2 regions of the Serratia marcescens subsp. marcescens ATCC 13880 genome follow, and region 2 is predicted to be linked to the other one. Evidence: predicted binding sites of a transcription regulator. Region 2 holds the regulator's gene; the other holds the start of a gene.
What was found. Region 2 encodes ArgR, which controls arginine synthesis, uptake and breakdown. Its sites were predicted from a motif close to ANTGAATAAAAATACANT; they were not measured.
Positions count from the first base shown of each region.

Region 1: the regulator ArgR is predicted to act here: its motif matches at 2,926-2,943, upstream of argC (N-acetyl-gamma-glutamyl-phosphate reductase).

Region 1 covers NZ_CP071238.1:4,954,033-4,970,165, forward strand. Annotated here, with positions in the region: gene J0F90_RS23660 (argininosuccinate synthase) at 1-955, opposite strand, end outside; gene argB (acetylglutamate kinase) at 981-1,754, opposite strand; gene argC (N-acetyl-gamma-glutamyl-phosphate reductase) at 1,775-2,779, opposite strand; gene argE (acetylornithine deacetylase) at 2,996-4,141, shown strand; gene ppc (phosphoenolpyruvate carboxylase) at 4,400-7,036, shown strand; gene metF (methylenetetrahydrofolate reductase) at 7,142-8,038, opposite strand; gene J0F90_RS23690 (bifunctional aspartate kinase/homoserine dehydrogenase II) at 8,267-10,702, opposite strand; gene metB (cystathionine gamma-synthase) at 10,705-11,865, opposite strand; gene metJ (met regulon transcriptional regulator MetJ) at 12,170-12,487, shown strand; gene rpmE (50S ribosomal protein L31) at 12,565-12,780, opposite strand; gene priA (primosomal protein N') at 12,981-15,176, shown strand; gene cytR (DNA-binding transcriptional regulator CytR) at 15,468-16,133, shown strand, end outside.
Region 2 covers NZ_CP071238.1:419,047-435,179, reverse strand. Annotated here, with positions in the region: gene pmrB (two-component system sensor histidine kinase PmrB) at 1-302, shown strand, start outside; gene cgtA (Obg family GTPase CgtA) at 339-1,511, opposite strand; gene J0F90_RS02015 (DMT family transporter) at 1,528-2,499, opposite strand; gene rpmA (50S ribosomal protein L27) at 2,605-2,862, opposite strand; gene rplU (50S ribosomal protein L21) at 2,880-3,191, opposite strand; gene ispB (octaprenyl diphosphate synthase) at 3,462-4,433, shown strand; gene J0F90_RS01995 (DNA-binding protein) at 4,483-4,839, opposite strand; gene J0F90_RS01990 (helix-turn-helix domain-containing protein) at 5,021-5,281, shown strand; gene mdh (malate dehydrogenase) at 5,349-6,287, opposite strand; gene argR (transcriptional regulator ArgR) at 6,752-7,222, shown strand; gene yhcN (peroxide/acid stress response protein YhcN) at 7,626-7,889, shown strand; gene yhcN (peroxide/acid stress response protein YhcN) at 8,010-8,273, shown strand; gene mpl (UDP-N-acetylmuramate:L-alanyl-gamma-D-glutamyl-meso-diaminopimelate ligase) at 8,471-9,850, opposite strand; gene fbp (class 1 fructose-bisphosphatase) at 10,020-11,024, shown strand; gene J0F90_RS01955 (methyl-accepting chemotaxis protein) at 11,070-12,623, opposite strand; gene ppa (inorganic diphosphatase) at 12,884-13,414, shown strand; gene J0F90_RS01945 (gamma-glutamylcyclotransferase family protein) at 13,467-13,814, opposite strand; gene tamB (autotransporter assembly complex protein TamB) at 13,817-16,133, opposite strand, start outside.

The sequences.
Region 1 (16,133 bases), 580 kb from region 2:
CGTACACCACATAAGACATCTCCAGGCCCAGCTGCTCGCGCCATTTGAAGCTGTCGCGATCCAGCACCAGCTGCTCGATGGCGCGCAGCGCCGCCACCATGATGGTGCCCCCCGGGGTCTCATAGCAGCCGCGGGATTTGATACCCACCAGACGGTTTTCCACGATGTCGATACGGCCGACGCCGTGCTTGGCGCCCAGCGCGTTCAGGGTTTCCAGGCACTGGTACGGCGACAGTGCTTTACCGTTAACCGCCACGACGCGGCCTTTCTCGACGGTAACGGTCACCTGCTCAGGCTGGTCCGGCGCTTCCTGCGGATCGACGGTCCATACCCAGCAATCCTTGTTCGGCGCATTCCACGGGCTTTCCAGCACGCCGCCTTCGGTGGAAATGTGCCAGGCGTTCTCATCGCGGCTGTAAATCTTCTCCAGCGACGCGGTGGTCGGGATGTTGCGCTCTTTCAGGTAATCCAGCAGCGCTTCACGGGAACGCAGGTTCCACTCGCGCCACGGCGCTACCACTTTCAGCTGCGGCGCCAGCGCGGTGTAGGTGGTTTCGAAACGCACCTGATCGTTGCCTTTGCCGGTCGCGCCGTGGCACAGCGCGTCTGCGCCCACTTTCAACGCCAGCTCGACCTGCGCCTTGGCGATGATCGGCCGCGCCATCGAGGTGCCCAGCAGGTAGCTGCCTTCGTACAGGGCGCCGGTCTGCAGCACCGGATAAACGTAATCGCGGATAAATTCTTCACGCAGATCGACCACGTGGCATTCAGAGGCACCGGACTGCAGGGCTTTTTGCTCCACGCCTTCCAGATCGCTGCGCTCCTGGCCGATGTCCGCCACGAACGCCACCACTTCACAGCCGCCGTAGTTCTCTTTCAGCCATGGAATGATGGCCGAGGTATCCAGGCCGCCGGAGTACGCAAGAACGATTTTTTTGATGCCTTGGTTTTGCATGATCTATTCCTTTCTAATTCTAAAATTAAGCGAGGATCCGGGTGCCAATCGACACGCCGTTAAACAAAGCAGGAAGCTGATCGGCATGGCGCCAGCTGGCGATATCCACCGGGCGGCCGAGGGTGCGGGCGGCGTCGAGCGCCGCATTCACCTTCACCACCATACCATCGGTGATGATGCCTTGCGCGATCAGTTGTTCCGCTTTTTGCGCCGTCATTTCCGCAATGCGTTGCCCCTTGCCGTCGAGGATGCCGCTGACGTCCGACAGCAGGATCAGATCCGCCCCCAGCGTCGCCGCCAGCGCCGTCGCCGCCTGATCGGCGTTCACGTTCATTAACTGCCCTTCGGCGGTGATGCCGATGGAGCTGATAACCGGCAGGTAGCCGGCGCCCAGCAGGGTATTGAGCAGCGCGGGCGAGCCGGGCTGCGCGTTGCCGACGTGGCCCAATGCCGGATCGAGCGGGGTCACGACCGCGCTGCCGCCATCCGCCAGGCTCAGGCCGACGGCGTTGATTTGGTGTTTAATCGCCCACGCCAGCAGCGTTTTGTTGGCGGTGCCGGCCAGCGCGCCGGTGATGATGTCGATCTGATCGGCCGGCGTGACCCGCAGGCCGTTCTTTTTCACCACCGGCAAAGCGAGCTGCTTCATCAGTTCGTCCACCACGCAGCCGCCGCCGTGGACGATCACCAACGGGCGCTGGTGCTGCTGCCGATAGCTGTCCAACGCGGTAAACAGACGCTCCAGCGCTTCTTCACTGTCTAATAACACGCCACCTAACTTGATAATTAACGGGTTCATTGCTGTTTACTCACGCTGGTTTAAAGGAGTGATTGGGTTTCCGGGAAGCCGAAACGGATATTCAGGCATTGCACCGCCTGCGCCGCCGCGCCTTTCAGCAGGTTGTCTTCCGCCGCCACGGCGATCAGATGCTCGCCCTGCACCGCAAAGCCGATGTCGCAGAACGGCAGCCCCACCACCGCTTTCAGCGCCGGCACGCCCTGGTCGTACAACCGCACCAGCGGCTTGTCGTCATAGGCGGCGTGATAGGCGGCGGCCACGTCCTGCGCGGTCACGCCGGCTTTCAGGCGGCAGGTGATGGTTTCAAGGATGCCGCGCGGGAAGTTGCCCAAGTGCGGCGTAAAGATAACCGGCACGCCCAGGTGCGCGGCGATCTCCGGCTGGTGCCGGTGAGTGAAAATGCCGTACGGCTGCAGGCTCACTTCGCAGAAACTGGTGGTCATGCTGGCCTTGCGCCCGGCGCCGCTGACGCCGCTGGTGGCGTTGATCACCGGCCACTGATCCAGATTCAGCAACTGTTTTTCGATTAACGGTTTCAGCGCCAGCTGCGCCGCCGTCGGGTAACAACCCGGCACGGCGATCAGCTGCGCCTGTTTGATCTTGTCGCTCTGCCACTCCGCCAGACCGTATACCGCCTGCTCCAGCAGGGCGCCATGCTGATGTTCGAAACCGTAGTACTGGCTATAGAAACCGGCATCCTGCACGCGGAAGGCGCCGGACAGATCGAACACCACGCAGCCTGCCGCCAGGAAGGCCGGTGCGATATCGTGGCTGACTTCATGAGCGGTGGCGAGGAACACCACGTCGATGCCCTGCGCCGCCTTGGCGACGTCGGTCAACGGCTGCAGCGGCAGATCGACGATGCCTTTCAACTGGGGATGGAGATCGGAAAGCAACTTTCCTGCATCTGCACTTTGCGCTGAAACCGCTAAAGCGGTTATGTTCATGTGTGGGTGGCGATTCAGGTAAGCCGTGAGCTCCGCTCCGGCGTAACCGCTGGCACCAACGATCAGCGTATTCAACATGTGGCCTTTCACCTTCTAAACTGACGTGCGGTCGCTTGCGACCCAGGTAACAGGGCTCGCCAGCGTTGTTGCGCCGTTCACCCACGGAGCCAGGCGTTGATGCTTTTATAAACATCCGGGTATCGGGTTCCCTTACGCTTCGGCTTACTGTATTTTTATTCAAAATAAATGCATGAATATTGATACTATCCTAACCAAAGGCTGTCAACAGTGAAGATGAAATTACCTCCATTTATTGAGCTGTACCGGGCGTTGATCGCCACTCCGTCGATCAGCGCCACCGATGCCGGCCTCGATCAGAGCAATGAGGCGTTAATCAACTTGCTGGCCGGATGGTTTGCCGACCTGGGCTTTCGCGTCGACGTACAGCCGGTGCCGGAATCGCGCCACAAATTCAACCTGCTGGCCAGCATCGGCGAAGGCAGCGGCGGCCTGCTGCTGGCCGGCCACACCGATACGGTGCCTTACGACGAAGGCCGCTGGACGCGCGATCCCTTCACCCTGACCGAGCACGACAACAAGCTCTACGGGCTGGGCACCGCCGACATGAAAGGCTTCTTCGCCTTTATTCTGGACGCGGTGCGCGACATCGACGCGAGCAAACTGACCAAGCCGCTGTACATTCTGGCGACCGCAGATGAAGAAACGACGATGGCCGGCGCACGTTATTTCGCCGCCTCCACCGCCATTCGGCCGGATTTCGCCATCATCGGCGAACCGACCTCGCTGCAGCCGGTGCGCGCGCACAAGGGCCACATGGCCAACGCCATTCGCATCGTCGGCCAGTCCGGCCACTCCAGCGATCCGGCGCGCGGCGTCAACGCCATCGATCTGATGCACGAATCCATCGGCCGCCTGATGGAGCTGCGCAAAACCCTGCAGGAGCGCTACAACAACCCGGCGTTCGCCGTGCCTTATCCCACCATGAACTTCGGCCATATCAGCGGCGGCGACGCGGCCAACCGCATCTGCGCCTGCTGCGAGCTGCACCTGGACATCCGCCCGCTGCCCGGCATGACGCTCGACAACATCAACGAACTGATGCATCAGGCGCTGGAGCCGGTGAGCCAACGCTGGCCGGGCCGCCTGACCATCGAAGAGCTGCATGCGTCGGTGCCGGGCTACGAGTGCCCGACCGACCACCGCATGGTGGCGGTGATCGAGGAGCTGCTGGGCACCCGCACGCAGGTGGTCAACTACTGCACTGAAGCGCCGTTCGTGCAGCAGGTCTGCCCGACCCTAGTGCTCGGCCCCGGTTCCATCGATCAGGCCCACCAGCCGGACGAGTACATCGACACCGCGTTTATCGAACCGACGCGCAAACTGCTGGGCCAACTGGTCAATCACTTTTGCCGGCAATAAACCCGACATTTAGCAGGGGAAATGCTTTATGCTTTCCCCTAACTCAAAATAAGTAGAAAACGGCGAAATAAGCCGTGCTGATAACCGACGCGCCGTAATTAAATTTCAGAAAATGCGCCGATTTTGATGTTTTTTTGCTAAAAATAGTGTCAATTGACGATTGGACAGGAACGCGATGTGATCAGGCAGGCGGTCTGCGCCTGACGCGTGAAATTTATTTACAAGATAAAAATCATACAGAACTGGGTCAGGGGTTATATGAACGAACAATATTCGGCAATGCGCAGTAATGTCAGTATGCTCGGCAAATTGCTCGGCGATACCATCAAAGAAGCGCTGGGTGAGCATATTCTCGATCGCGTTGAGACCATCCGTAAGCTTTCCAAATCCTCACGCGCCGGCAACGAAGCGCATCGCCAGGAGCTGCTCTCCACCCTGCAGAACTTGTCCAACGACGAGCTGCTGCCGGTGGCGCGCGCCTTCAGCCAGTTCCTCAACCTGACCAACGTCGCCGAGCAGTACCACAGCATTTCGCCCAACGGCGAGGCCGCCAGCAACCCGGAAGCGCTGGCTCAACTGTTCAGCCGTCTCAAAGACAAAAAGCTCAGCGACAAAGAGCTGCAGCACGCGGTATCGCAACTCTCCATCGAGCTGGTGCTGACGGCGCACCCGACGGAGATCACCCGCCGCACCCTGATCCACAAGCTGGTGGAGGTCAACACCTGCCTCAGCCAGCTCGATCACAACGATCTGGCCGACTACGAGCGCAACAAGATCATGCGCCGCCTGCGTCAGCTGGTGGCCCAGTCGTGGCACACCGATGAAATTCGCAAACACCGCCCTTCCCCGATCGACGAAGCCAAATGGGGCTTTGCGGTGGTGGAAAACAGCCTGTGGGAAGGCGTGCCGGCGTTCCTGCGCGAATTCAACGAACAGCTGGAAAACTCCATCGATTACAGCCTGCCGGTGGAAGCGGTGCCGGTGCGCTTTACCTCCTGGATGGGCGGCGATCGCGACGGCAACCCGAACGTGACCGCCGAAATTACCCGCCATGTGCTGCTGCTCAGCCGCTGGAAAGCCTGCGACCTGTTCACCCGCGATATCCAGGTGCTGGTCTCTGAGCTGTCGATGACCGAATGCACCCCGGAGCTGCGCGCCCGCGCCGGCGGCGATGAGGTGCAGGAGCCGTACCGCGAAATCATGAAGCAGCTGCGCAGCCAGCTGATGAGTTCCCAGGCTTATCTTGAAGGCCGCCTGAAGGGCGAGCGCGTGCTGAAACCGCACGACCTGCTGGTGAACAACGAGCAGCTGTGGGAGCCGCTGTATGCCTGCTACCAGTCGCTGCAGGCCTGCGGCATGGGCATCATCGCCAACGGTCAACTGCTGGATACCCTGCGCCGCGTGCGCTGCTTCGGCGTGCCGCTGGTGCGCATCGACGTGCGTCAGGAGAGCACCCGCCATACCGAAGCCATCGCCGAGCTGACCCGCTACCTGGGGCTGGGCGACTATGAAAGCTGGTCTGAAGCCGATAAACAGGCGTTCCTGATCCGCGAGCTGAACTCCAAACGCCCGCTGGTGCCGCTGAAATGGCAACCGAGCGCCGACACGCAGGAAGTGCTGGAAACCTGCCGGGTGATCGCCGAAGCGCCGCAGGGTTCGATCGCCGCCTATGTGATTTCGATGGCGCGCACGCCTTCCGACGTGCTGGCGGTGCACCTGCTGCTGAAAGAGGCCGGCTGCCCGTTCGCGCTGCCGGTCGCCCCGCTGTTCGAAACCCTCGACGACCTGAACAACGCCGACGACGTGATGACCCAGTTGCTGAACATCGACTGGTATCGCGGCTTCATCCAGGGCAAACAGATGGTGATGATCGGCTATTCCGACTCGGCGAAAGACGCCGGCGTGATGGCCGCTTCCTGGGCGCAGTACCGCGCGCAGGACGCGCTGATCAAAACCTGTGAAAAGGCCGGCGTGGCGCTGACGCTGTTCCACGGCCGCGGCGGTTCCATCGGCCGCGGCGGCGCTCCGGCGCATGCGGCGCTGCTGTCGCAGCCGCCGGGCAGCCTGAAGGGCGGCCTGCGCGTCACCGAACAGGGCGAGATGATCCGCTTCAAGTTCGGCCTGCCGGAAGTCACCATCAGCAGCCTGGCGCTGTATGCCGGCGCGATCCTCGAGGCCAACCTGCTGCCGCCGCCGGAACCGAAGAAAGAATGGCGGGCGCTGATGGACGACCTGTCCGAGACCTCCTGCCGGATGTATCGCGGCTACGTGCGTGAAAACCCGGACTTCGTGCCTTACTTCCGCGCGGCCACGCCGGAGCTGGAGCTGGGCAAACTGCCGCTGGGTTCACGCCCGGCCAAGCGCAAGCCGAACGGCGGCGTAGAGAGCCTGCGCGCCATTCCGTGGATTTTCGCCTGGACGCAGAACCGCCTGATGCTGCCGGCCTGGCTCGGCGCCGGCGCCGGATTGCAGGAAGCGGTGAAAGCCGGCAAACAGACGGAGCTGGAAGCGATGTGTCGCGACTGGCCGTTCTTCTCCACCCGTATCGCCATGCTGGAAATGGTGTTCGCCAAAGCCGACCTGTGGCTGGCGGAATACTACGATCAGCGCCTGGTGGATAAAGCACTGTGGCCGCTGGGCCAACAGCTGCGCGATCAGCTGGAAAGCGACATCAAGGTGGTGCTGACCATCGCCAACGATGCGCACCTGATGGAAGACCTGCCGTGGATCGCCGAATCCATCGCGCTGCGCAACGTTTACACCGACCCGTTGAACGTCTTGCAGGCCGAATTGCTGCACCGTTCTCGTCAGCAGGAGCAACCGGACGCCCGCGTCGAGCAGGCGTTGATGGTCACCATCGCCGGCGTCGCCGCCGGGATGCGCAACACCGGCTAGTGAGCCTCATCGCGGCCCCGTTTATCGGGGCCGTTTTTTTATGCCTTCCCCCACAAAAAAAGGGCGCCGCGGTAAAGCGGCGCCCTTTTAAATGGAACAGACCCGTCAGGCGGCGGCCACCGGACGCACGCCCAGCGTGTGGCAGATGGCGTAGCTCATCTCGGCGCGGTTCAGCGTATAGAAGTGGAAATCTTTCACCCCTTCGCGGCTGAGGATCTTCACCATGTCCATGGCGATGTTGGCGCCGACCATTTTGCGGGTCTCCGCATCGTCGTCCAGCCCTTCGAACATGCTGGTCATCCAGCTTGGCACCCGCACGTTGGTCATGGTGGCGAAGCGCTGCAGCTGCTTGAAGTTGGACACCGGCAGAATGCCCGGCACGATTTCCACGTCGATACCGGCGGCAACGCAGCGGTCGCGGAAGCGCAGGTAGCTCTCAACGTCGAAGAAGAACTGGGTGATGGCGCGACTGGCGCCGGCGTCAATCTTGCGTTTCAGGTTAATCAAATCGGCCTGGGCGCTCTTCGCCTCCGGGTGCACTTCCGGATAGGCGGCGACGGAAATGTCGAAGTCGCCCACGTCTTTCAACAGCGCCACCAGATCGGTCGCGTACATGTCCGGCTTGCCGCCGCCCGGCGGCAGATCGCCGCGCAGCGCCACGATATGGCGGATGCCGCTGTTCCAGTAGTCGGTCGCGATGTCGCGCAACTGCGCCGGGCTGGCGTCGATGCAGGTCAGGTGCGGCGCAGCCTCCAGGCCGGTGCGCTCCTTGATCCCCTTGATGATGCTGTGGGTGCGATCGCGCTCGCCGGAGTTGGCGCCGTAGGTGACGGAAACGAATTTAGGTTTGAGGATGCTCAGACGATCGATCGACTGCCACAGGGTCTCTTCCATCTCGCTGGTGCGTGGCGGGAAGAACTCGAATGATACGTTAATCTGGCCGTTCAACTCCGCCAGACTCTGATTCAGCGCTTCCCGCTGGTTTGCGTGGAAAAAACTCATACCCTGCTCACCTCTTCTCGATCACTGTTTTTATTTCATCTTGATGAGCGTCTATACGTTTAGACGTCTAGATAGAAAATGCCGCATGTTGGCTAAAGAGTCAACAGGAAAATGAGGGGAATAAGATGATTAATCCTCACCCGCTCAAAGAGGAAATTTCATGACAGCGGCAGGGATAAGTATGGCAGGAAAAGCAAAGGGGCGCGGTGAACCCGCGCCCGCAGAGGATTAAAGCAGCTGCGCCAATCGGTTAAGGTCTGACTGGATCGCGCCGGCGGTCACATCGCGGCCGGCGCCCGGCCCGCGGATCACCAGCGGATTATCGCGATACCAGCGGCTCTCGATGGCGAACACGTTGTCGCACGGCAGCAGCGAGGCCAGAGGATGCTCAGGGCGCACCGCCTCCACGCCGACCCGCGCCTTGCCGTTGGCGTCGAAACGCGCCACGTGACGCAGCACCAGGCCCATTTCGCTGGCGGCCTCAAAGCGCTGTTGCATCTGCTGATTCAGCGCCTCGCCGTTCTCGAAGAACTGATCGACGGAGCCCAGTTCGCAGCCCGCCGGCACCAGTGACTCGACCCGCACCTGGTTCGGTTCGATGTCATAGCCCGCCTCACGCGCCAGGATCACCAGCTTGCGCATCACGTCCTGGCCGGAGAGATCGACCCGCGGATCCGGTTCGGTGAGCCCCTGCTGCCAAGCCTGATCCACCAGCTCGGTAAACGGCACCGTGCCGTCATACTGCAAGAACAGCCAGGAGAGCGTGCCGGAGAAGATGCCGCTGATCGCCAGAATGCTGTCGCCGCTGTCGCGCAGATCGCGCACCGTGTGGTTGACCGGCAGGCCGGCGCCGACGGTGGCGTTGTACAGCCAGTGGCGGCCGGTTTTGGCGAAGGCGTCGCGAATTTGGCGATAGCTGTCGCTGCACGAGGCCCCCGCCAACTTGTTGGCGCTGATCACGTGGAAACCGTGGCTGGCGAAATCCAGATACTGCCCGGCCAGCTCTTCGCTGGCGGTCACGTCAAGCACCACCAGATCGTCGAACGGGTGCGCGCGCATCCACAGGAACAGCGATTCTTCGTCCAGTTCCTGCGCCTCATCCTCAAAGAACGCCAGCGCGCGGCTGGCATCCAGCCCGTCGTAGTTCAGCAGGCTGCGGCGGCTGTCCACCACCCCCGCCAGGATGAATTCGAAGCCGCTGCGCGCGGAAATATGGGTCTGCTCGCGGGCGAACAGCTCCAGCCAGCGGGAGCCGATGTTACCCTTGCCGAACAACACCAGGCCGATGCGCTTCTCGGCGCGGAACAGGCTTTGGTGCAGCCCCTGGATCAGCAGCGCGGTCGGCCCCTGGCGCAATACCGCCACCAGGCTGATGCCATCTTCCGCCTGCCAGATAAACTCGACCGGCTGATCTTTCAGCTGCTGATAGAAACGGTGGCTGTGCAGCGGATTCTTGCATACCCCGGCGCCGACCATCGCCACCAGCGCCAACCCTTCGCGCAGGCGCAGCTCGCCTGGCAGCGCCGCGGCCTGCAGCGTCGCCAGCGCGCTGTTGACCACCTCGGAGGTGTAGCACAGCTGCACCCGATTGCGGTCAGGGTGGATGCCCACCGCCAGCGGTTTGATCTGCGCGCGCTTGAGCACCAGATCCAACTCTTTCTGCGCCAGTTTGAAGTCATGCTGAGCGGCGACGTGCAGTTCAATCAGGCACACGTCATCGTGGCTGGTGACAATCTTGGCGCCGGTGCCGGACGCCAATACGCGCTCGATGCGCGTCGAGCCCTGCTCCGGCTGATAGCTGCAGCGCAGCTGAAGATCGATATCGCTGCCGGAGACCGGCTGCAGAGTACGGGTGTGCAACACCGGCGCCGCCAGACGCGCCAGCTCGCTGGCTTCGTCCAGACGCAGCAGCGGCAGCAGGCAGGCGTCTTTCACCTTGCGCGGATCGGCGCTGTATACCCCGGCCACGTCGCTCCAGATGGTGACGCGAGCAGCGCCGGCCAACGCGCCGACCTGAGTGGCGGAGTAGTCGCTGCCGTTACGCCCCAACAGCACGGTTTCCCCGGCGTCATTGCGCGAAATGAACCCGGTCACCACCAGGCGTTTGCCCGGATGTTGGGCCAACAATTGCTGCAGCAATGGGTAAGAACGGCCTTCATCCACCTGCGGCTGCGCGGCGCGCTCGGCGCGCAGGAAATCACGCGCGTCCAGCCAGGCCGCCTGCATATCCAGGTGGTTGAGCACCGCCGCCATCAGGCGCGCCGACCAGATCTCGCCGTGCCCGACCACTTCGGCATAGCACACGTCGTCGACGTTGCCGTCCAGCAGCGCCGCCAGACGTTCCAGATCCTGAATGAACTTGGCGATCAGCGGCTCGGCGCTTTCCGGCGGCAACAGGCCGCTGATAAGATCGCTGTGATAGCGACGCAACGTCTGCTGCACCTGGTGCGCAGACAGGCGATCGCTCTGGCTGAGCTTCAGCCAGTTGATCAACTGGTTGGTGGTACTGCCGGCGGCCGATACCACCATCATGTCGCCCGGCTGGCTGTATTCCGCCATAATCCCGGCCACACGCAGATAACACTTCACATCCGCCAGACTGCTGCCGCCAAACTTGTGCAGTTGACGCCCGCTCACCGGCCCTGCTACAGCAATTGCATTCATGCTTACCTCGTTGCCGCCGCCTGGAAAGCGCGTTCCAGATCGGCAATCAAATCTTCACTGTCTTCAATACCCACGGAAATGCGCAGCAGGCTCTCGGAGATGCCGGCCGCTGCCCGCGCCTCCGCCGCCATGCCGGCGTGAGTCATGGTCGCTGCATGCGAGATCAGGCTTTCTACGCCGCCCAACGATTCTGCCAGAGTAAACAGCTCAAGGGCAGAGAGAAAACGGCGCAGCACCGCTTCATCGCCGTCCAGTTCAAAACTCAGCATCGCGCCGAAACCGCGCTGCTGACGGCGGGCGATCTCATGCCCCGGATTCTCCGGCAGGGAGGGATGATACAGCTTTTTCACCAGCGGTTGCTGCTGTAAATAGTCAACAATCGCTTCAGCATTTTGTTGCGCCGCCTTGATGCGCGGCGACAGCGTGCGCATGCCGCGCAGCAACAGATAACTGTCGAACGCGCCGCCGGTCACGCCAATGTTGTTCGCCCACCAGGCCAGCTCGACCGCCAGCTCGGGATCTTTGGCAATCACCGCCCCGGCCACCACGTCCGAATGCCCGTTCAGGTATTTGGTGCAAGAATGGACCACCAGATCGGCACCGAGTTCGATCGGCTGTTGCAGGGCCGGGCTGAGGAAGGTGTTGTCCACCACCGTCAACGCGCCCGCCGCATGCGCGGCAGCGCAGATCGCCGCGATGTCCACCACCCGCAGCAGCGGATTGCTGGGGCTTTCTATCAGCACCAGCTTCGGCTTTTGCGCCAGCGCCTGCTGCAGGGCTTCTTCATTACCCTGATCGACGAACAGCACGCGATAGGCGCCGCGCTTGCTCAGGCTGTCGAACAGCCGATAGCTGCCGCCGTAGCAGTCGTGCGGCGCCACCAGCAGATCGCCGGGCTTCAACAACACGGTGGTCACCAGATGGATCGCCGACATCCCGCTGCCGGTCATCACCGCGCCGGCGCCGCCTTCCAGCTCCGCCAACGCGCGCTGCACTACGTCGCGCGTCGGGTTGCCGCGTCGCGAGTAGTCATGGGCTCGGGGTTGGTTGAAGTCGGTAAAGTTATAGGTGCTGGACAGATGAATCGGCGGGACAACGCAGCCGTACTGTTCGTCGTCGTTCAGGCCGCTGCGTACGGCAATCGTGGCTGGTTTACGCGTCATGGGCTCGCTCGGCTCTCGGTTCGGTGGATGAGGCCTAAAGAGTAATCGCAGGATTGATAGACGTCAATACATCTGGACATCTAAACTTCTTTGCGTATAGATTGAGCAATGACACAATACCCGCTAAAATTATGCCGATATGACATGACGATAAGATGTTAAGCGGCAATGCCTGGCCGAAGCGGGGCATTCAGTGACCCTGGTCGCGTAAAATTGACATTTATTTAGTGAGAACAGTGAAGATCGGGCATAATTGGCCGGTTTTTAGAATTTTGTAATTTTTCTGACAAAGTTAAGGTGTCCCATGGCTGAGTGGAACGGCGAGTATGTCAGCCCTTACGCTGAACACGGTAAAAAAAGCGAGCAAGTCAAAAAGATCACGGTATCCATTCCGCTGAAGGTCCTGAAAATCCTCACCGACGAACGGACCCGTCGCCAGGTGAACAACCTGCGCCACGCCACCAACAGCGAACTGCTGTGCGAAGCGTTTCTGCATGCCTTTACCGGCCAGCCGCTGCCGAACGATGAAGACCTGCGCAAAGAGCGCAGCGATGAAATCCCGGAAGCCGCAAAAGCGTTGATGCGCGAACTGGGTGTCGATCCCGATACCTGGGAATATTGAGAACCGCCCGGCGAACGCCGGCGGCAGAAAAGAAAAAAGGCGCCCAGGGCGCCTTTTTCATCGGTCGATAAGAAATCTTATTTCTTAGCGCCTGGTACGCTGAAACGCTTGTTGAAGCGGTCAACGCGGCCACCGGTAGCAACGTCACGCTGCTTGCCAGTGTAGAACGGGTGGCATGCGCCACAAACGTCCAGGTTCAGATCGTGGCCCACGGTGGAGCGGATCTTCATCACGTTACCGCAAGAGCAGTTAGCAGTAACTTCTTCGTATTTTGGGTGGATACCTTGTTTCATGGGAAACCTCAGTTAAGGCCGTGTCGCTATCCAGCCCTGTTTCGCCAGACACCACACGTGGTTGATAATAGAATTTTGGTATCGAATTATACCAAAGGCGGCAAATTATACAGCATTAGTCGGGGCGCGCAATCGGAACCGTACATTTGCCGATGCGCCGTGTAAACTGATGCCCACTTTTTTTCAATTTGGATGAGATCATGCCCGTCGTACACGTTGCTTTGCCGGTCCCCCTCGCCCGCACCTTCGACTATCTGCTGCCGCCCGGCATGCAGCCGGTGGCCGGCGCGCGCGTGGGCGTGCCCTGGGGCAGGCAGCATGCAATCGGCATCGTCACCGGCTGCAGCGACACCAGCGAACTGCCGCTGGACAAGCTCAAGCCGATCGACAGCGTGATCGACACCGAGTCGCTGTTCTCTCCCAGCCTGTGGCGCATCCTGCGCTGGGCCAGCGATTACTATCACTATCCCATCGGTGAAGTGCTGTTCCATGCGCTGCCGATCCTGCTGCGCCAAGGCAAACCGGCCGAGGCCGCGCCGCTGTGGCAGTGGTTCGCCACCGAAGAGGGGCGCGCCACCCCGCCCGAAAGCCTGAAACGCGCGCCGAAACAGCAGCAGGCGCTGGCGGCGCTGCTGCAACGCCCGGTCTATCGCCATCAGGTCAGCCAGCTTGAGCTGACGGAAAACGCTCTGCAGGCGCTGCGCGCCAAAGGGCTGATCGACCTGCGCGCTCAGGTCGCGGCCACGCAGGACTGGCGCCCCAACTTCGCGGTGCTGGGCGAGCGGCTGCGGCTGAATACCGAACAGGCCACCGCCGTCGGGGCGATCAGAAGCGAGGATGAGCAGTTTGCCGCCTGGCTGCTGGCCGGGGTCACCGGCTCCGGCAAGACCGAGGTGTATCTCAGCGTGCTGGAGAACGTGTTGGCCAAAGGCCGGCAGGCGCTGGTGCTGGTGCCGGAAATCGGCCTGACGCCGCAAACCATCGCCCGCTTTCGCGAGCGCTTCAACGCGCCGGTGGACGTGCTGCACTCCGGGCTGAACGACAGCGAACGGCTGGCGGTTTGGCTGCGCGCGCGCAGCGGCGAAGCCGCCATCGTCATCGGCACCCGCTCGGCGCTGTTCACGCCGTTCCGGCAGCTGGGCGTAATCATCATCGACGAAGAGCACGATAGTTCTTATAAACAGCAGGAAGGCTGGCGCTACCATGCCCGCGATCTGGCGGTGTTCCGCGCCCGGGAAGAAGACATCCCGATGGTGATGGGCTCCGCCACGCCGGCACTGGAAACGCTGCACAACGTGCAACTGGGCAAATATCGCCAGTTGAAGCTCACCCAGCGCGCGGGCAACGCCAAACCGGCAGCGCAGCACCTGATCGATCTGAAAGGGCTGCCGCTGAAGGTCGGCCTGTCGCAACCGCTTTTGAAAAGCATGCAGCACCATTTAAAAGCCGGCAACCAGGTGATGCTGTTCCTCAACCGCCGCGGTTACGCCCCGGCGCTGCTGTGCCACGAGTGCGGTTGGATCGCCGAGTGCCAGCGCTGCGATCACTACTACACCTTCCACCAGCATCAGCGCCAGCTGCGCTGCCACCACTGCGACAGCCAGCGACCGGTGCCGCACCAGTGCCCGCAGTGCGGCTCCACCCACCTGGTATCGGTCGGCGTCGGCACCGAACAGCTGGAACAGGAGCTGGCGCCGCTGTTCCCCGACACGCCGATCACCCGCATCGATCGCGACACCACCAGCCGCAAAGGGGCGCTGGAGCAACACCTGGCGGATATTCATCGCGGCGAAGCGCGCATTCTGATCGGCACGCAGATGCTCGCCAAAGGCCACCATTTTCCCGACGTCACGCTGGTGGCGTTGCTGGACGTGGACGGCGCGTTGTTCTCCGCCGACTTCCGCTCCGCCGAGCGTTTCGCTCAGCTGTATACCCAGGTCTCCGGCCGGGCGGGCCGAGCGGGCAAACAGGGTGAAGTGTTGCTGCAAACCCACCATCCGGAGCACCCGCTGCTGCAGGTGCTGCTGCAACAGGGTTACGACGCCTTCGCCAAACAGACGCTGGCGGAGCGCAACAGCGTGTTTCTGCCGCCCTACACCAGCCACATCATCGTGCGCGCCGAAGATCACGATAACCAACAGGCCCCGCTGTTCCTGCAGCAGTTGCGCAACCTGCTGGAAGCCAGCCCGCTTAAGGACGATTCGCTGTGGGTGATGGGCCCGGTGCCGGCGCTGCAATCAAAACGCGGCGGCCGTTTCCGCTGGCAGCTGCTGCTGCAGCACCCGACGCGGCGCGTCCTGCAACAGCTGATGAAAAGCTCGCTGCCGCTGATCGGCACCCTGCCGCAAACGCGCAAGGTGAAATGGACGCTGGATGTCGATCCGATCGACAGCTGATCCCGGAAAAGTCCGATTTAGCTGCCGCAGTGCAAACGTTTACCCTTGAAATTGCGAGCGAACGCTAAAAAACCTTCTCAGGTCACATTTTTTATGCAAATTAGGTAACAAAGGCGGGGCGTATTCTGTTTAGAATGTCTGCGAGGGCAAATTTTGTCGCCACATCGCAGCGCGACGGAGTGCCCGAACGCGAGTGGCGCTCAATGACAACAATCCCGCCACCGCATGCCGGACATTGTGAGCAAACAGCAGTAGTGGCGTCGGCATGGGGCTGACGCAAGGAGAAAGGCGTTGGAACACAAGAAAGAGTTATCCATGGCGACCATGAAAGACGTCGCCGAAATGGCGGGCGTTTCAACGGCTACCGTATCGCGTGCGCTGATGAACCCGGAAAAGGTGTCAACGCCAACGCGCCAGAAAGTGGAACAGGCCGTGCTGGCCGTGGGTTATTCTCCTCATGCTCTGTCACGCAATATCAAACGCAACGAATCCCGCACCATCCTGGTGATCGTGCCCGACATCTGCGATCCGTTTTTCGCCGATGTGATCCAGGGGATCGAACAGACCGCGGCCCAACAAGGTTATCTGGTGCTGATCGGCGACTGCGCGCAGCAAAATCAGCAAGAGCGCACCTTCGTCAATCTGATCATCACCAAACAGATCGACGGCATGCTGCTGCTGGGCTCCAACCTGCCGTTTGACGCCAGCAAGGAAGAGCAGCGCAACCTGCCGCCGATGGTGATGGCCAACGAGTTTGCCCCCGAGCTGGAACTGCCGACGGTGCACATCGATAACCTGACCGCCGCCTTTGAAGCCGTGCATTATTTGCACCAATTGGGCCACCGGCAGATCGCTTGCGTCGCCGGGCCGGAACAGATGCCGCTGAGCCATTATCGGCTGCAGGGTTACGTTCAAGCGCTACGTCGTAATGGCATTACCGTCGAAAGCAGCTATATT
Region 2 (16,133 bases):
TGGTCGAAAACGCCCACCGTTACGGCCCGGAAGGCGGCGCGATACAGGTGCGGTTAACGCCGCAAGACAACGGCTATCTGCTGCAGGTCATCGACGATGGCCCGGGAATCAAGGAAGAGATGGTCGGGGAACTGACGCAGGCGTTTCGCCGCATGGATCAACGCTACGGCGGCAGCGGACTGGGCCTGAATATCGTGATCCGCATCGCGCAACTGCACCAGGGGCGTTTGACGCTGGAAAACCGCCGCGATGCGCGCGGCCTGAATGCCCAGTGCTGGCTGCCGGAAAAGGCGCTCAAATAACAAGGGCCCAGCGTTGCTGAGCCCTTTATCACCGAATTACTTCTGGTAAATGATTTCGACGCCTTCGTCGTCGTCTTCGTCCCAGTCGTCATCCCAGTCATCTTCCGCTTCGGCTTCCACTTCCGCGATTTGCTCGCGGTGGTAGTCATCCCACATGAATTCGACTTTTTCCGGTGCGCTTTCTTCGATCGCCATCGCTTTCGGCTGGGTGTTGATGAAGTTCATCACGTCCCAGCACAGCGCATTGACGCCTTCGCGGTTGGCGGCGGAGATCATGTAGTACTTCCCTTCCCAGCCCATGCCTTCCACAATCGCCTTGGCGCGTTCGGCGGCTTCTTCCTCACCAATCACATCAATTTTGTTGAACACCAGCCAGCGCGGCTTCTGCGCCAGATTTTCGCTGTATTGGTTCAACTCGTTGATAATGACTTTGGCGTTTTCCACCGGATCGGATTCGTCGATCGGCGCGATGTCCACCAGGTGCAGCAGCACGCGGCAACGCTCCAGGTGTTTCAGGAAACGAATACCCAGGCCGGCGCCTTCGGAGGCGCCTTCGATCAGCCCCGGAATGTCGGCGACCACAAAGCTCTGCTCGTGGTCCATGCGCACCACGCCCAGGCTCGGCACCAGCGTGGTGAACGGATAATCGGCCACCTTCGGCTTGGCGGCGGACACCGCGCGGATGAAGGTCGATTTGCCGGCGTTCGGCAGCCCCAGCATGCCCACATCGGCCAGCAGCAACAGCTCCAGCAACAGGTCACGCGCTTCGCCGGCGGTACCCAGCGTCTTCTGACGCGGCGCGCGGTTGACCGAAGATTTGAAACGGGTGTTGCCCAGACCGTGCCAGCCGCCTTTGGCGACCATCAGCTTCTGCTCGTGGCGGGTCATGTCGCCGAGGATCTCGCCGGTGCCCTGATCCTTCACGCGCGTGCCGACCGGCACCTTGATGATGACGTCTTTACCGCGTTTGCCGGTACAATCGCGGCTCTGGCCATTCTGGCCGCGCTCGGCGCGGAAAGACTTCTCAAAGCGGTAGTCGATCAGGGTGTTAAGGTTCTCGTCCGCCAGCAGGTAGACGTCGCCGCCGTCGCCGCCGTCACCGCCGTCAGGCCCACCATTCGGGATATATTTTTCGCGGCGGAAGCTGACGCACCCGTTGCCGCCGTCGCCTGCAACGACCAGAATCGCTGCTTCATCTACAAACTTCATTTACCGTCTCCGTAAATCATTCACCGGGCTGCTTCAAAGGAGCAACCAGGGGGGGGTCTGCCCGTCGCGGCCACCACCGGTGACCAATTGCGGAAAACATGGCGCCCGCCACAACCACAAACGCACCGACATAGCCGACGATGTTCAGCGTCGGCATGGCGAATGCCTGGGGCCAAGCCAGCGCCAATAAATCTGAAAACAGCAGGGTAAACAGCGGGGTCAGCGTAACCAACGCGCTCACCTGCGCCGCCTGCCAGCGCGCCATCGCTTCTGCCAGCGCGCCATAGCCGATCAGCGTGTTGGCGCCGCAAAACAGCAGGCACGCTAATTGCCAGCCGCTAAGCTGGAAAATCACCTCGGGTTTGGCCAGAGGGAACAACGCAATCGCACATAAAGTGTACAACATAACCAGGATCTGCGGCGAAGCCAGCCGGCGCAGCAACACCTTCTGCGCCACGCCATAGCTCACCCAGACCATCGCCGCGCACACGCCCAGCATGACGCCCAGCGTGTAGTCCGTCAGCCGGGTGAAGATCTCTATCAGACTGACGTTGAAAAACAGCATCAGCCCGCAAATCAGCATCAGGGCGCCAATGACCTGGGTGATGCGCATGCGTTCTTTTAAAATCAGCACGCTGGCGAACATCATACCGACTGGCGACAGCTGGCCAATCACCTGCGACGCCGTCGGGCTCAGGTATTGCAGCGAGGAGCTGAAGAACACAAAGTTGCCAAGCAGCCCCGCCGTCGCGATCGCCAACAGCAGCAGCCAACGCGGCTGGCGGAACATCGTCAGCGGCGGCAGCTTGCCGCGCACCGCAAGGATCACGCCCAAACCGATGGCGGCCATGGTAAAGCGATACCAGACAACGGTAAACGGCTCCATCACCACCAACACTTCTTTCATCGCGATCGGCAACGCGCCCCAACAAACCGCCGTGGTTAACGCCAGAGAAATGCCAACGCCGACCTGCTGCTTCGTATCCATATCACCTTCGCCAACGCTGACGGGCCTGCCCTCAGGCAACCCATAAATGTAAAAAGCCCCGCAACGAATTGCGGGGCTTACATCTATTTCGTAAGGCTCGAAAAATTATTCAGCTTCGATGCTGATGAATTTACGATTGCTCGGGCCTTTAACTTCGAATTTGACTTTACCGTCTTTCAAAGCAAACAGAGTGTGGTCTTTGCCGCAACCCACGTTGGTACCAGCGTGGAATTTGGTGCCGCGCTGACGAACGATGATGCTGCCTGCCAGTACTGCTTCGCCGCCAAAGCGTTTTACGCCCAGACGTTTAGCTTCTGAATCGCGACCGTTACGAGTCGAGCCGCCAGCCTTTTTGTGTGCCATTAATCCGCTCTCCTAACTTAAGCGCTGATGCCGGTGATTTTAACGTCAGTGAACCACTGACGGTGGCCCTGCTGCTTACGGTGGTGTTTACGACGACGAAACTTAACGATTTTAATTTTCTCGCCACGACCGTGAGCAACGACTTCAGCTTTGATCTTGCCGCCATCGACGAAAGGAACGCCGATTTTGATATCTTCGCCATTAGCGATCATCAGAATCTGGTCAAACTCAACCGCTTCACCAGTTGCGATGTCCAGCTTTTCCAAGCGAACGGTCTGACCTTCGCTTACTCGGTGTTGTTTACCACCACTTTGGAAAACCGCGTACATATAAAACTCCGCTTTCCGCGTGCCCGACTGTGTTAGTTCAGAGCGCGCTATAAATATTCACAATAGGGCGCGAATTCTACGCAAAAAAGCAGCGCATGACAAGAGCAGAATAAGATCAGAACAAGAAAAAAGAAGAAAAAAAGCGCAGTTTCTTTCGTGGCGTTTATCTGAACCGTTTTTCAAGTACAATCATAGGGACAGTTACCGCCATGTACCGATGTGAGCAGCGATCTCAACGCGGTGAAGAGAAACACAGCTGAAAAAAACACAATGAACCTAGAGCAAATTACCGAGTTAACCGCGCAAGATATGGCGGCCGTGAACGCAACAATTCTCGAACAGCTGAATTCCGATGTCACGCTCATCAATCAGCTTGGCTATTACATTATCAGCGGTGGCGGTAAGCGCATCCGGCCGATGATCGCCGTCCTGGCGGCGCGGGCGTTGGGCTACGAAGGCAACAAGCACGTCACCGTCGCCGCCCTGATCGAATTCATTCATACCGCCACGCTGCTGCATGACGACGTCGTCGACGAATCGGACATGCGCCGCGGCAAAGCCACCGCCAACGCGGCGTTCGGCAACGCCGCCAGCGTGCTGGTCGGCGACTTTATCTATACCCGCGCCTTCCAGATGATGACCAGCCTGGAATCCCTGCGCGTGCTGGCACTGATGTCGGAGGCGGTCAACGTCATCGCCGAAGGTGAAGTGCTGCAGTTGATGAACGTGCACGATCCCGACATCAGCGAAGAAAGTTATATGCGGGTGATCTACAGCAAAACCGCCCGTCTGTTTGAAGCGGCGGCGCAATCGTCGGCGATCCTGTCCGGCGCCAGCGCTGAGCAAGAACAGGCGCTGCAAGATTATGGCCGCTACCTCGGCACCGCTTTCCAGCTGATCGACGATCTGCTCGACTACAGCGCCGACGGCAGCACCCTGGGCAAAAACACCGGCGACGATCTGAACGAAGGGAAACCGACCCTGCCGCTGCTGCACGCGATGCACAACGGCGACGACGCCCAGCGTGACATGATCCGCGGCGCGATTGAGCAAGGCAATGGCCGTCACCTGTTGGAGCCGGTGCTGCAGGCGATGCAGCAATGCGGTTCGCTGGAATACACCCGCAAACGCGCCGAGGAAGAAGCCGACAAGGCGATCGCCGCGCTGCAGGTCTTGCCGGCATCAGAGCACCGAACAGCGCTGGAGGGCCTGGCCCATTTGGCGGTACAACGCGACTTTTAAGAAATCGTGTTTCTAAATGTGTTCATCAGGCCCGCCCACGCGGGCCTGCTTAGGTATTGCTCTCTTCGTCGATACGCGCCAGCAGGCCGCCGATCCCTTCCCGCATCAGGAAAGCCACCATTCTCTCGCGCTCGCTCTCCGTCAAATGGTAGTAATACTCGATCCAGACCGCCAACGGATCCTGGCGCTCTACGTCATATGCCGCCCCGTCTTCCTTCAGCGCCAGCAGGTTACGCACGCCTGGAGGCAGGCTGTCGATATGGTACTCCAACGCTTTTCCCTGCACGCCTTTACGCCTGCGGCTGATCCAGCCTTCGCGTCGGGCCATCAGATTGATTCCCTGTGGTGAGGAGGGTAATCCTGCGATGCCTGTCAGTTCCTTGGCGGCAAACCACTCGTTTTTCATAGCCATCATCTCTGGGCAATAGTGGGCAATGTCGTTTTTTGGAAATTACCTGGGTATTTTTTAGGAAATTTAATGGTATTCTTATTTCCGAATAAGCGTTTCACGTTGTTCAAACGCTTAACCATGACCCGTTAGTTATACCACTAACGCAACTTTGGCTAATCAGAAAAGGAATGTAAACATGAATTCAAGGAACCCAGATTGGCATCCGGCAGATATCATCGCGGCGCTACGCAAGCAGGGCACCACGCTGGCGGCAGTGTCGCGCAAGGCCGGATTAAGCTCATCGACGCTGGCCAATGCGCTGTCGCGCCCGTGGCCGAAGGGGGAATGGCTGATCGCCGAAGCGATAGGCATCCACCCTTCGGAGATCTGGCCAAGCCGCTATTACGATCCGCACAGCGATTGCCTGCTGGATCGCAAAGCACGTATCAAATCGTGAACGCGGAGCAAAAAAAAACCGCCGGAACAGCGTCCGGCGGCGTTTATCGGCTGACTATCGGTGTCGATCAGTTATTGATGAACTTCTCGCCCAGTTCGATATCTTTATGCAGCACGTCCAGCATCTCGTTCAGCGCTTTCTGCTCGAAGGCGCTCAGGGTGCCGATATCTTTGCGTTCTTCAACGCCGTTTTTGCCCAGCACCAGCGGCTGCGCGAAGAAGCGAGCGTATTTGCCGTCGCCTTCAACGTAAGCGCATTCCACAACGCCTTTCTCGCCCTGCAGCGCACGCACCAGAGACAGACCGAAACGGGCGGCCGCCTGACCCATGGACAGCGTTGCAGATCCGCCGCCGGCTTTGGCTTCTACCACTTCGGTACCGGCATTCTGAATGCGTTTGGTCAGATCCGCCACTTCCTGCTCGGTGAAGCTCACGCCAGGGATCTGCGACAGCAGAGGCAGGATGGTCACGCCAGAGTGGCCGCCGATCACCGGCACGTTCAATTCTTCCGGCTGCTTGCCTTTCAGCTCGGCCACGAAGGTGTTGGAACGGATGATATCCAGCGAAGTCACGCCGAACAGTTTGTTCTTGTCGTAAACGCCGGCTTTTTTCAGCACTTCCGCCGCGATGGCAACCGTGGTGTTAACCGGGTTGGTGATGATGCCGATGCAGGCTTTCGGGCAGGTTTTCGCCACTTGCTCAATCAGATTACGCACGATGCCGGCGTTAACGTTGAACAGGTCAGAGCGATCCATGCCAGGCTTACGGGCCACGCCGGCGGAAATCAGCACCACGTCCGCGCCGTGCAGAGCCGGAGTCGCGTCTTCGCCGCTGAAGCCTTTGATTTTAACTGCGGTTGGGATGTGGCTTAAGTCGACGGCAACGCCTGGGGTAACGGGGGCAATGTCGTAGAGAGAGAGTTCAGAACCTGAAGGAAGCTGGGTTTTGAGTAGAAGGGCGAGGGCCTGGCCGATACCGCCAGCAGCACCGAGAACTGCAACTTTCATCCTATACTCCTTTATTATCTTAAATATATAAAGCGCCGTGAATGTGTTGGTTACGGACCTTAAGTTATTACACCTTTCAAAACAATAAATTAGCCAATTCTTGCCTGCAGGTGTAATAAAACGGCCGCTGTCGCGCCCATTTTAGATTAAATCGCTTACGCATGAAGGGCATAGCGCACACTAATCAAAAATAGTGCGAGGTTATTCACGAGCAAGTTAACCGGCCGTTACATTACACCCTTACGCAACATCAGAACAACATCATTTTAATAACATTTTATTTACCACTGCAGGCCGATTTTCCGTCGCCAAAAGGGCATATTCATCGCGGCCGGATTTTGTTAAAATGCCGCCCTTTCCTCGCCGTCCGGTCATTTTTATTTTCTTTGGGGCGGCCTTTGTTGCATAAAAATTCATCTATATGCATAATCATGGCTTCCACTATCAACATTCCACGGTGCAAAATGCGTAATCCCGCAAAACAGGAAGATCTGATCAAGACGTTCAAAGCGTTATTGAAAGAAGAAAAATTCAGTTCTCAAGGCGAGATCGTTTTGGCGCTGCAAGAAGAAGGCTTCGAAAACATTAACCAATCCAAAGTATCGCGCATGCTGACCAAGTTCGGCGCGGTACGTACGCGCAATGCCAAAATGGAAATGGTGTATTGCCTTCCTGCCGAACTCGGCGTGCCGACCACCACCAGCCCATTGAAGAATCTGGTGCTCGACGTCGACCATAACGATGCCGTCGTGGTGATCCACACCAGCCCGGGCGCCGCGCAGCTGATCGCCCGCCTGCTCGACTCACTGGGTAAATCCCAGGGTATCCTCGGCACAATTGCCGGCGACGACACGATTTTCGTCACCCCGTCCAGCGGCTTTACCGCTCAGAAGCTGCATGAAGCGATCCTGGGCGTGTTCGAGCAAGAGCTGTGAAACCTGGCGCTAACAAAGTGCGGCTGTAAACCGCATTTTGTTAGCGCTTCTTTAACCCTCGCGTTACCTTCCCAGCCTTCAACCGCGTTTAACACTGCTTTTTTATCCCGCAACAACACATTTCCATGACATATCCATGTAACCAGCAGTACCCACTGTGATCTTCCGCACTTTTGGTCAAAATCACTTACCTTATTGAAATTACATAAATTTAACATCAAAAGATCGTTTTATGAGCGTTTTTTATTCCTTATGGTTATAAAAAATAAGGATCATGAGGTTAAAGTTTCACTAGAAACTGTTAGCGAACTATTAATTTTTCGCGTTACTAGCTGTATACTCATTTTCGTGAACTGAATCACAGTTCGTTGGAACTGATAAAAGAATACGATGAGGTGAGATGATGAAAATTAAAGCTACCGTTGCAACCCTGAGCGTTCTGTCCATGCTTTCCTTTGGTGCATTCGCAGCACAATCTGTTGATGCTACCCAGGCCGCAAAACTGCAGCCCGCCGGTGTGATCACCGTGAGCGGCGTCGCCGCTGCGCCTTCCGACATTCGCCAGGCGCTGTCCGACAAAGCTGACGCCAAAGGGGCGACCGCTTACCGCGTAATCGAAGCGCGCAACGACGGCAACTTCCACGCGACCGCTGAAATCTACAAATAAGTAACGGCATTACCCGGCAACGGGCAATACCTCTCTGGAATCAAACGCTGTCATAACGGCCTTCAAGAATAAAAATCGCTGCCAAGCCCTTCCAGGCTGTTATGAACAAGGATCGCTATCATGAACATGAAAACTACTCTTGCTGCACTCGGTTTGCTGTCCGTCATCTCCTTCGGCGCATCTGCCGCCCAGTTGGTGACTAACGATCAGACCGCCAATCTGCAATCTATCGGCACCATTACCGTCAGCGGTATCGACGGCGCGCCGACCGATATTCGCCAGGCGTTGTCGGAGAAAGCCGACGCGAAAGGCGCGACCGCCTACCGCGTGATCGAAGCCCGTAACGAAGGCAACTACCACGCCACCGCCGAGATTTACAAATAACAACTCTGGGAACGGCTTTGCAGAGCTGATTACCCTCGTCACTGCCACTGCCGAGTTCTGACGCAAACGCCGATTTCCCAGAGACCCTCTCGTCGTCCTATCCGACGAACCCCGTTGCCCTCGCTCGCGAGGGCTTTTTTATGGGCGTAAAAAAGGCCGCGAATGCGGCCCTTAGATTGGCTTATGCGGCTGAACGATCAGTAGGTCACCTTCGGTTCCTGCTTTTTCGCCAACGCGTCCAGCAAGCGATCGTGAATGCCGCCGAAACCGCCGTTGCTCATCACCAGAATGTGGTCGCCCGGCTGCGCGGTTTTCACCACCATCTCCACCAGCGTATCGAGATCCGCGCTCCAATGCGCCGGCTGCACGCAGGCATCCGCCACTTCCGCGACCTGCCACGGAATGTGGTGCGGCTGGAACAGGAACACTTCGTCGGCGCGGCCGAGCGAAGGCGCCAGATCGTTTTTGCTGATGCCCATTTTCATGGTGTTGGATCGCGGCTCCAGCACCGCCAGAATGCGCGCCGTGCCGCCGACCTTGCCGCGCAGCGCGGCCAGAGTGGCCAGGATCGCCGTCGGGTGGTGCGCGAAGTCGTCGTAAACCGTGACGCCGTTGGCTTCGCCACGCAACTCCAGGCGGCGGCGGGCGTTGATGAAATCGCCCAACGCGCGGCAGGCGTCCGCTGGCTGCACGCCGACGTGACGGGTCGCGGCGATGGCCATCAGGCCGTTATGCATGTTGTGCTCGCCCACCAGCGCCCAGTTCACTTCGCCGACCTGCTCGCCGTCGAGGAACACCGCGTAATGGCTGGCGTCCGGCGTCAGCTTCTGCGCGCGCCAGGCGCCCTCTTCGCCCACCAGCTCCTGTTCGCTCCAGCAGCCCATCGCCATCACCTGCTTCAGGTGGCTGTCGTTGTCCGGCAGGATGATCTTGCCTTTGCCCGGCACCAGGCGCACCAGGTGGTGGAACTGTTTCTGGATGGCTTTCAGATCGTCGAAGATATCGGCGTGGTCGAACTCCAGGTTGTTCATGATCAGCGTGCGCGGGCTGTAGTGCACGAACTTGGAGCGCTTGTCGAAGAACGCGCAGTCATACTCGTCGGCCTCGATCACGAAGAACGGGCTACCGCCGAGGCGAGCCGAGACGTCGAAGTTGCCCGGCACGCCGCCGATGACGAAGCCGGGCTGGTAGCCGCAGGCTTCGAGGATCCAGGTCGCCATGCCGGCGGTGGTGGTTTTGCCGTGGGTGCCGGCGACCGCCAGTACCCAGCGATCGCGCAACACGGCATCGTGCAGCCACTGCGGGCCGGAAACGTAAGGGATACCGCGCTCCAGCACCGCCTCCACGCACGGGTTGCCGCGCGTCATGGCGTTGCCGATGATCACCAGATCCGGCGCCGGATCCAGCTGGGCGGGATCATAACCCTGAATCAGATCGATCCCCTGGTTCTCCAGCAGCGTGCTCATCGGCGGATAGACGTTGGCGTCCGAACCGGTGACGTCATGCCCCAGTGAGCGCGCCAGCATCGCCAGCCCGCCCATAAAGGTGCCACAGATCCCAAGAATGTGAATGCGCATAGGTTTCTCATGTGAGTGCATCGAATGTCGGCATATTCTAACGCTCAGAATCGTCCAGAAGAAATGGATTTGCCTATGAATGGCGCGCATCTTTGGGCTACACTGCTCGCGAAAACGTTGGCGGTTTGTTAACAGGCCGCTATCCATCCGTAGATTCAGGGATTGTGTCATGAAAACGTTAGGCGAATTTATCGTCGAGAAACAGCACGACTTCTCGCACGCCACCGGCGAGCTGACCGCGTTACTTTCTGCCATTAAACTGGGCGCCAAAATCATCCACCGCGACATCAACAAGGCCGGCCTGGTTGATATTCTGGGGACCAGCGGGGTGTCCAACGTACAGGGCGAAGTTCAGATGAAACTGGACCTGTACGCGAACGAAAAACTGAAAGCGGCGTTGAAAGCGCGTGGTGAAGTTGCGGGTATCGCTTCCGAAGAAGAAGATGAAATCGTGATATTCGACGGCGAGCGAGCTGAAAATGCCAAGTATGTCGTATTGATGGATCCGTTGGACGGTTCGTCCAACATCGATGTCAACGTCTCGGTCGGTACGATTTTCTCTATCTATCGTCGCATCACGCCGGTCGGCACGCCAGTGACCGAAGAAGACTTCCTGCAGCCGGGCAGCGCCCAGGTCGCAGCGGGTTACGTGGTTTACGGCTCGTCCACCATGCTGGTGTACACCACCGGTTACGGCGTCCACGCCTTCACGTACGATCCGTCTCTGGGCGTGTTCTGTCTCTCTCACGAGAAAGTGCGCTTCCCGGCGAGCGGCAACATGTATTCCATCAACGAAGGCAACTACATCAAGTTCCCTCTCGGCGTGAAGAAATACATCAAGTACTGCCAGGAGCAGGATGAAGCGACGCAGCGCCCTTACACCTCGCGCTACATCGGTTCTCTGGTGGCGGACTTCCACCGCAACCTGCTGAAAGGCGGCATCTACATCTACCCAAGCACCGCCAGCCACCCGCAAGGCAAGCTGCGCCTGCTGTACGAATGCAACCCGATGGCGTTCCTGGCCGAACAGGCCGGCGGCAAGGCCAGCGACGGCAAAAATCGCATTCTGGACATCACGCCGGTGAAACTGCACCAGCGCGCGCCATTCTTCGTCGGCACCAAGTCGATGGTGGAAGACGCAGAACGCTTCATCGCCGAAAACCCGGACGAGTAACGCGTTTCTGGCAAGGGTTCGGCGCCACGCCGAACCCTTATCGCCTTACAGCTTGAACGCCGCCATGCTCTGCGCCAGCAGCTGAGCCTGATCTTCCAGCGAGCGCGTCGCCGCCGCCGACTCTTCCACCAGCGCCGCATTCTGCTGCGCCACCTGATCCATCTGCGCCACCGCCAGGTTCACCTGTTCGATACCGCTGCTTTGTTCCCGCGTCGCCGCCGAGATCTCACGCATCAACGCCGTCACCCGGCCCACTTCACCGGTGATACCGCTCATGGTCTGCGCCGCCGACTCCACCATCTGCTCGCCTTCCTGCACCCGGTTCTGCGACGCTTCGATCAACCCTTTGATCTCTTTCGCCGACTGGGCGCTGCGCTGCGCCAGATTGCGCACTTCGCCGGCCACCACCGCGAAACCGCGGCCCTGTTCGCCGGCGCGCGCCGCTTCCACCGCTGCGTTCAACGCCAGGATATTGGTCTGGAAGGCGATGCCGTCCATCACGCTGATGATGTCGGCGATGCGGCGCGAGCTGTCGGTGATCGCCTGCATCTTGCTCATGACCTGACTGACCACGTCGCTGCCCTGGTTGGCGATATCGGACACGCTCAGCGCCAGTTGATTGGCCTGCTCGCAGTTCTCGGCGTTCATTTTCACCGTCGAAGTCAGCTGTTCCATGCTGGCGGCGGTCTCTTCCAGCGACGCGGCCGACTCTTCGGTACGCTGCGCCAGATGCAGGTTGCCGGCCGCCAGTTCGCGCGAACCGGTGTCGATCTGGCTGCTGGCGTCACGCACTTTGCTGACCGAACTGGCCAACGCCTGCTGCATGCGCTGCATCGCCCGCACCAGGCGGCCCATCTCGGTATCGCCCTCACCACGGATCTCATGGGTCAGATCGCCGCCGGCGATGTGTTCCAACTGCGCGATGGACTCGTCCAACGGGCGCAAAATGATCACGCGCAGCGCGAACCAGGCCAGCACCGCCAGCAGCACGCTGAGCAGGCCCGCCACCACGATCAACGAGATCTTGGTGCTGGCGTTGTTTTCCGCGTCATACACCTGCTTTTCGCCGAGCTTCATGGCGAAGCTGCGGAAATCGCTGAGATCCTTTTCAAACGCGATGCTCAACGCAGAGATGCGGGTCTCCTGAATATGGTAATACTCATCGATTTTACCGGCCTTGATGGCGGCGGCCATCGGCTTCACGCCCTGCTCGAGGTAGGCGCGATAGCTGTTTTGCAGACGATTGGAGAGTTCGCGGCCGCGCTCGGTCACGGTGCCGACGCCGACAAAGCGCGCCATTTCCTTGTTCGACTGCTCGAGGTAGCCGTAAATGCGGCCCACGGTGGCGTCAGCGATATCGATCTGGCCGATCTCCCGTTGGCGCACCGCCAGCGAGGCGGCGGTGCGGGCGCGCAGCGTCAGGTTGGAGCTGTTGGCCAGCGAGCCCAGCTCTTCGCCGAGGATCTGGTTTAAAGTATGGATCGAGCGCGATCCTTCGTTAATCGCATTGACGCCAATAACGCTGACCATGATCAGCAGCATGGTCATCAGGCTCAGCAGGGCGATCAGCCCAGCCTTCACCGTAATCTTTTTTAGCATGAGTTCTTCCCGGCTTCAGAATAGTGAGATCAGACGTAGTAGGGGTGGCAAAACGCGGAGCCAGCTTTGCTGGCTCATTATTGTTTGTTGAAGTTATCGGCAGGCGGAGACAAAACTTCATGCCGCGGCGGGATTAATCTGGAAATTATCCCTGCGCCGGCACGCGGGGTTTTCGACGATGAAAAGGGCAGGAAATCGCAAAAGAGTCCGCTATAATAGCCGCCACTCCATTTCTGGTTTGATGATTAAAGGAAACCGACATGAGCTTGAATCTGGTCCCTGCTGGCAAAGACCTGCCGGAAGACATCTACGTAGTAATCGAAATCCCGGCCAACGCCGATCCAATCAAATACGAAATCGACAAAGAAACCGGCGCGCTGTTCGTTGACCGTTTCATGTCCACCGCGATGTTCTACCCGTGCAACTACGGCTACATCAACCACACTCTGTCTCTGGACGGTGATCCGGTTGACGTGCTGGTCCCAACCCCATACCCGCTGCAGCCGGGCTCCGTGATCCGCTGCCGTCCGGTTGGCGTGCTGAAGATGACCGACGAAGCCGGTGAAGACGCCAAGCTGGTTGCGGTACCGCACAGCAAGCTGACCAAAGAGTACGATCACGTGAAAGACGTGAACGACCTGCCGGAACTGCTGAAAGCCCAGATCGCTCACTTCTTCGAGCACTACAAAGATCTTGAAAAAGGCAAATGGGTGAAAGTGGAAGGCTGGGCAGACGCTGCCGCGGCTAAAGCGGAAATCATCGCCTCCTTCGAACGCGCTGCCAAGAAGTAATTTTCGCCGCCGTCCGATGAAAAAACACCGCTCATTGAGCGGTGTTTTTTTATTACTGATCTTCGAGGCGTTTCAGCCAGTCACCGCTGGTAATTCGCGGGTAACCGTCCACGCTGTGTTTATACAGGTAGATCCACGCACTCCCATAAGGCGTCTGAATCAGCTCGCGCTTATAGTCCTTGGTGTTGCTTTTCAGTTCGTCCAGCTCTGCCAGAATCGATGAGTTAATACGATACACTTCGCAATGTATCGTGCCCTCTCCAGGGATCGCCGCCGGGTAGTGGCCCAGATTATAAATCTGATAGCCTTCGAGCTCGTGCTCGCCGAGCCATTGGGCGTTGGTCATCCAATGGCTGTTTCCCTGTTTGCGCCGTAAACTGCCGTAGACAATTATTCGCATCGCTAAAACTCAAACTGATAGAGCAAATCTAATGCCTGGTCGAGACCAGACACCGCTTCAAGATACAACTTAGGCATCAGGCGATAACGCAACGTCAGCGTGGCCAGCGAGTCGAAAATGCCCACCCCATATTTTACTTGTAAGCCTGGGAGGACATAGCCGCTCACGACAACCTGGGAATTGTCGCCAACCCCTTGGGTGTCCAGAGCCAAATTACTCACGCCGAATGCCTCGCCGATTTTACCCACAAGTTGACCACTTTGTGCAACCCCCATGCCGATTAACATCGACGTCATGGCGTTGCCGTCGGCGCCGGAGCTGTTCAAGCCCTGGCCGCGCAGCAGATAAGACAGGGCTTCCTGTTGCGATTTGGCCGGATCGGAGAACACTTCCAGCTTCGGCGCATCCGCCAGGCCGGTCACGCGCACGCCGGCGGTCACGTCGTCCTCGGTGGATTCCGGGTTGCGGATCGCTTCGATATTGAGCAGCGGCTGATCCGGCGGGCCGGAGAACATCAGTTGCCCTTTACGCACGATCAAATCCTGACCATAAGCATGGAAGCGACCGGAAGGGATGTCAATCTGGCCGTTGAGGCCCAGCCCTTTCTTGTCCTGCACCACTTTCAAATCGCCCTTCAAGCGGGCTTTCAGGCCAAAGGCGTCCAGCCGCACGTCGTTGCCGACGTGGATCATCAGGTTGCTGTTGATCGGGATCGAGGCGGTCTTCGGTTGAATCGGCTTCAGCTGATCGTCCAGCATGACTTCGTCGGAAGAGACGCCCACCGCGCTTTCCGGCAGCTCCTGCACCGTGATGCGCGCCCAGGGAATGTCGACCTTGCCATTGAGCGAGAACAGCTGCGGCGTGGCTTCGAACACCAGATCCGGCGATACGTCGATGCGGATCATCGGCGGCACCGTCACCCGCAGCTTGTCACCCTTGGCGGCAATGCGCGCGCGCCAGGCGTTGATGTCACGCCAGTCGGCATCGCCCGCCAGATTCAGCTGGCCGCGCGTGGTGCTGAGCAGCCCTTCCAGCGTCGAGGTCATGCCGTTGAAATTCACCGCCAGCCGCGCGTCGGTCATATCGAACGGCATCCAGTGCCCCTGCACCTTCGCCCGATCCAACGCCAGACGCCCGAACACCAGCGGCTTCTGCGCGCTGCCGCCCAGACGCAGGTTGGCGTTCAGCATGCCCGCCGCGCTTTCCCCCTTCATCAGCGCCGGGTTGATCAGCGCCAGCGAGATGTTGGTGATATTGACGTTGCCGCTGATGGTGCGCCGCACCTGCGGATCCGCCACCTGGATATTGCCGTCGAACTGGCCGTTGTTGGTCAGTTTGATCCGCCAGTCGGCCTGCGCGCGGCCGTTGTTCAAGCCGGCGTTGAGGGCCAGCGTATCGAAGGCGATCGGCAACGCGTTGCCCTGCACCTGCTGCACCACCTTGACGCCGTTGCCGGCGAGCGTGACTTTCGCCTCCGGCAGCGCGCCGCCCGGCTTCCAGCTGACGTCGGCCCGGCCGGTGAACACGCCGCTCAGGGCGGTTTCCGGGCCAAGGAACGGCTTGATCATCGCCAGATCGAACCGGTTGAGCACCACGCTGGCCTGGCCGCTCTGGCCGGCTTCAATGGTCTTTGGCACGCACAGCTCGGCGTTCGGGTTCTGCCAACAGTGCGGCCCGACGCTGATTTTCTGCTCGGCGTTCAGGTAGTCCAGCGCGATGGCGCGCGTCAGGCGCCACTCCCCTACCGGCGTATCGAAGCGGGTATTGTTCAAATTGCCGCGCCAGCGCTGCTGCTGACGATCGAAGCTGCCCTGCAGCGCCAGCTGGCCGGAGACCGGTTTGCCGTCGATCTTCAACTGCAGTTGGTGCTGCTTCTCGCTGCCCTTGGCGTCGAGGGTCAGCAGGCTGACCTCCAGCGCGTCCTGCTTCAGCTGCTCGACACGTACCGCCAACTGCCCCTGAATCTGATCCGTGGAGCGCACGTCGCCGTCGATCTTCACGCGGTTGATGCGCAGCGCCTGCCACTGCAAGCCGGAAGCGGTCAAATCCGCCAGCAGCTGCGGCGCCTGCAGATTGCCGCGCAGTTTCAACAGCCCTTTGGCGGTGCCGCCGAGGCCCGGCAGCGCGCCGTCCAGACGCGGCGCGTCGATGTTGGCGTCCAGGTTCCAGCTCTTCTCGTCCAGCTGCCCTTTGACGTTCAGCTGGTTGCGCCCCAGCGTCAGATCGATACCGGGGATTTTCCACTGCCCGGCGGCGTTACCGCTCAGCGTGCCGCGCGCCGTGACCTTATTCTGCTTCACGTTGCCGTCCAGCTGCAGC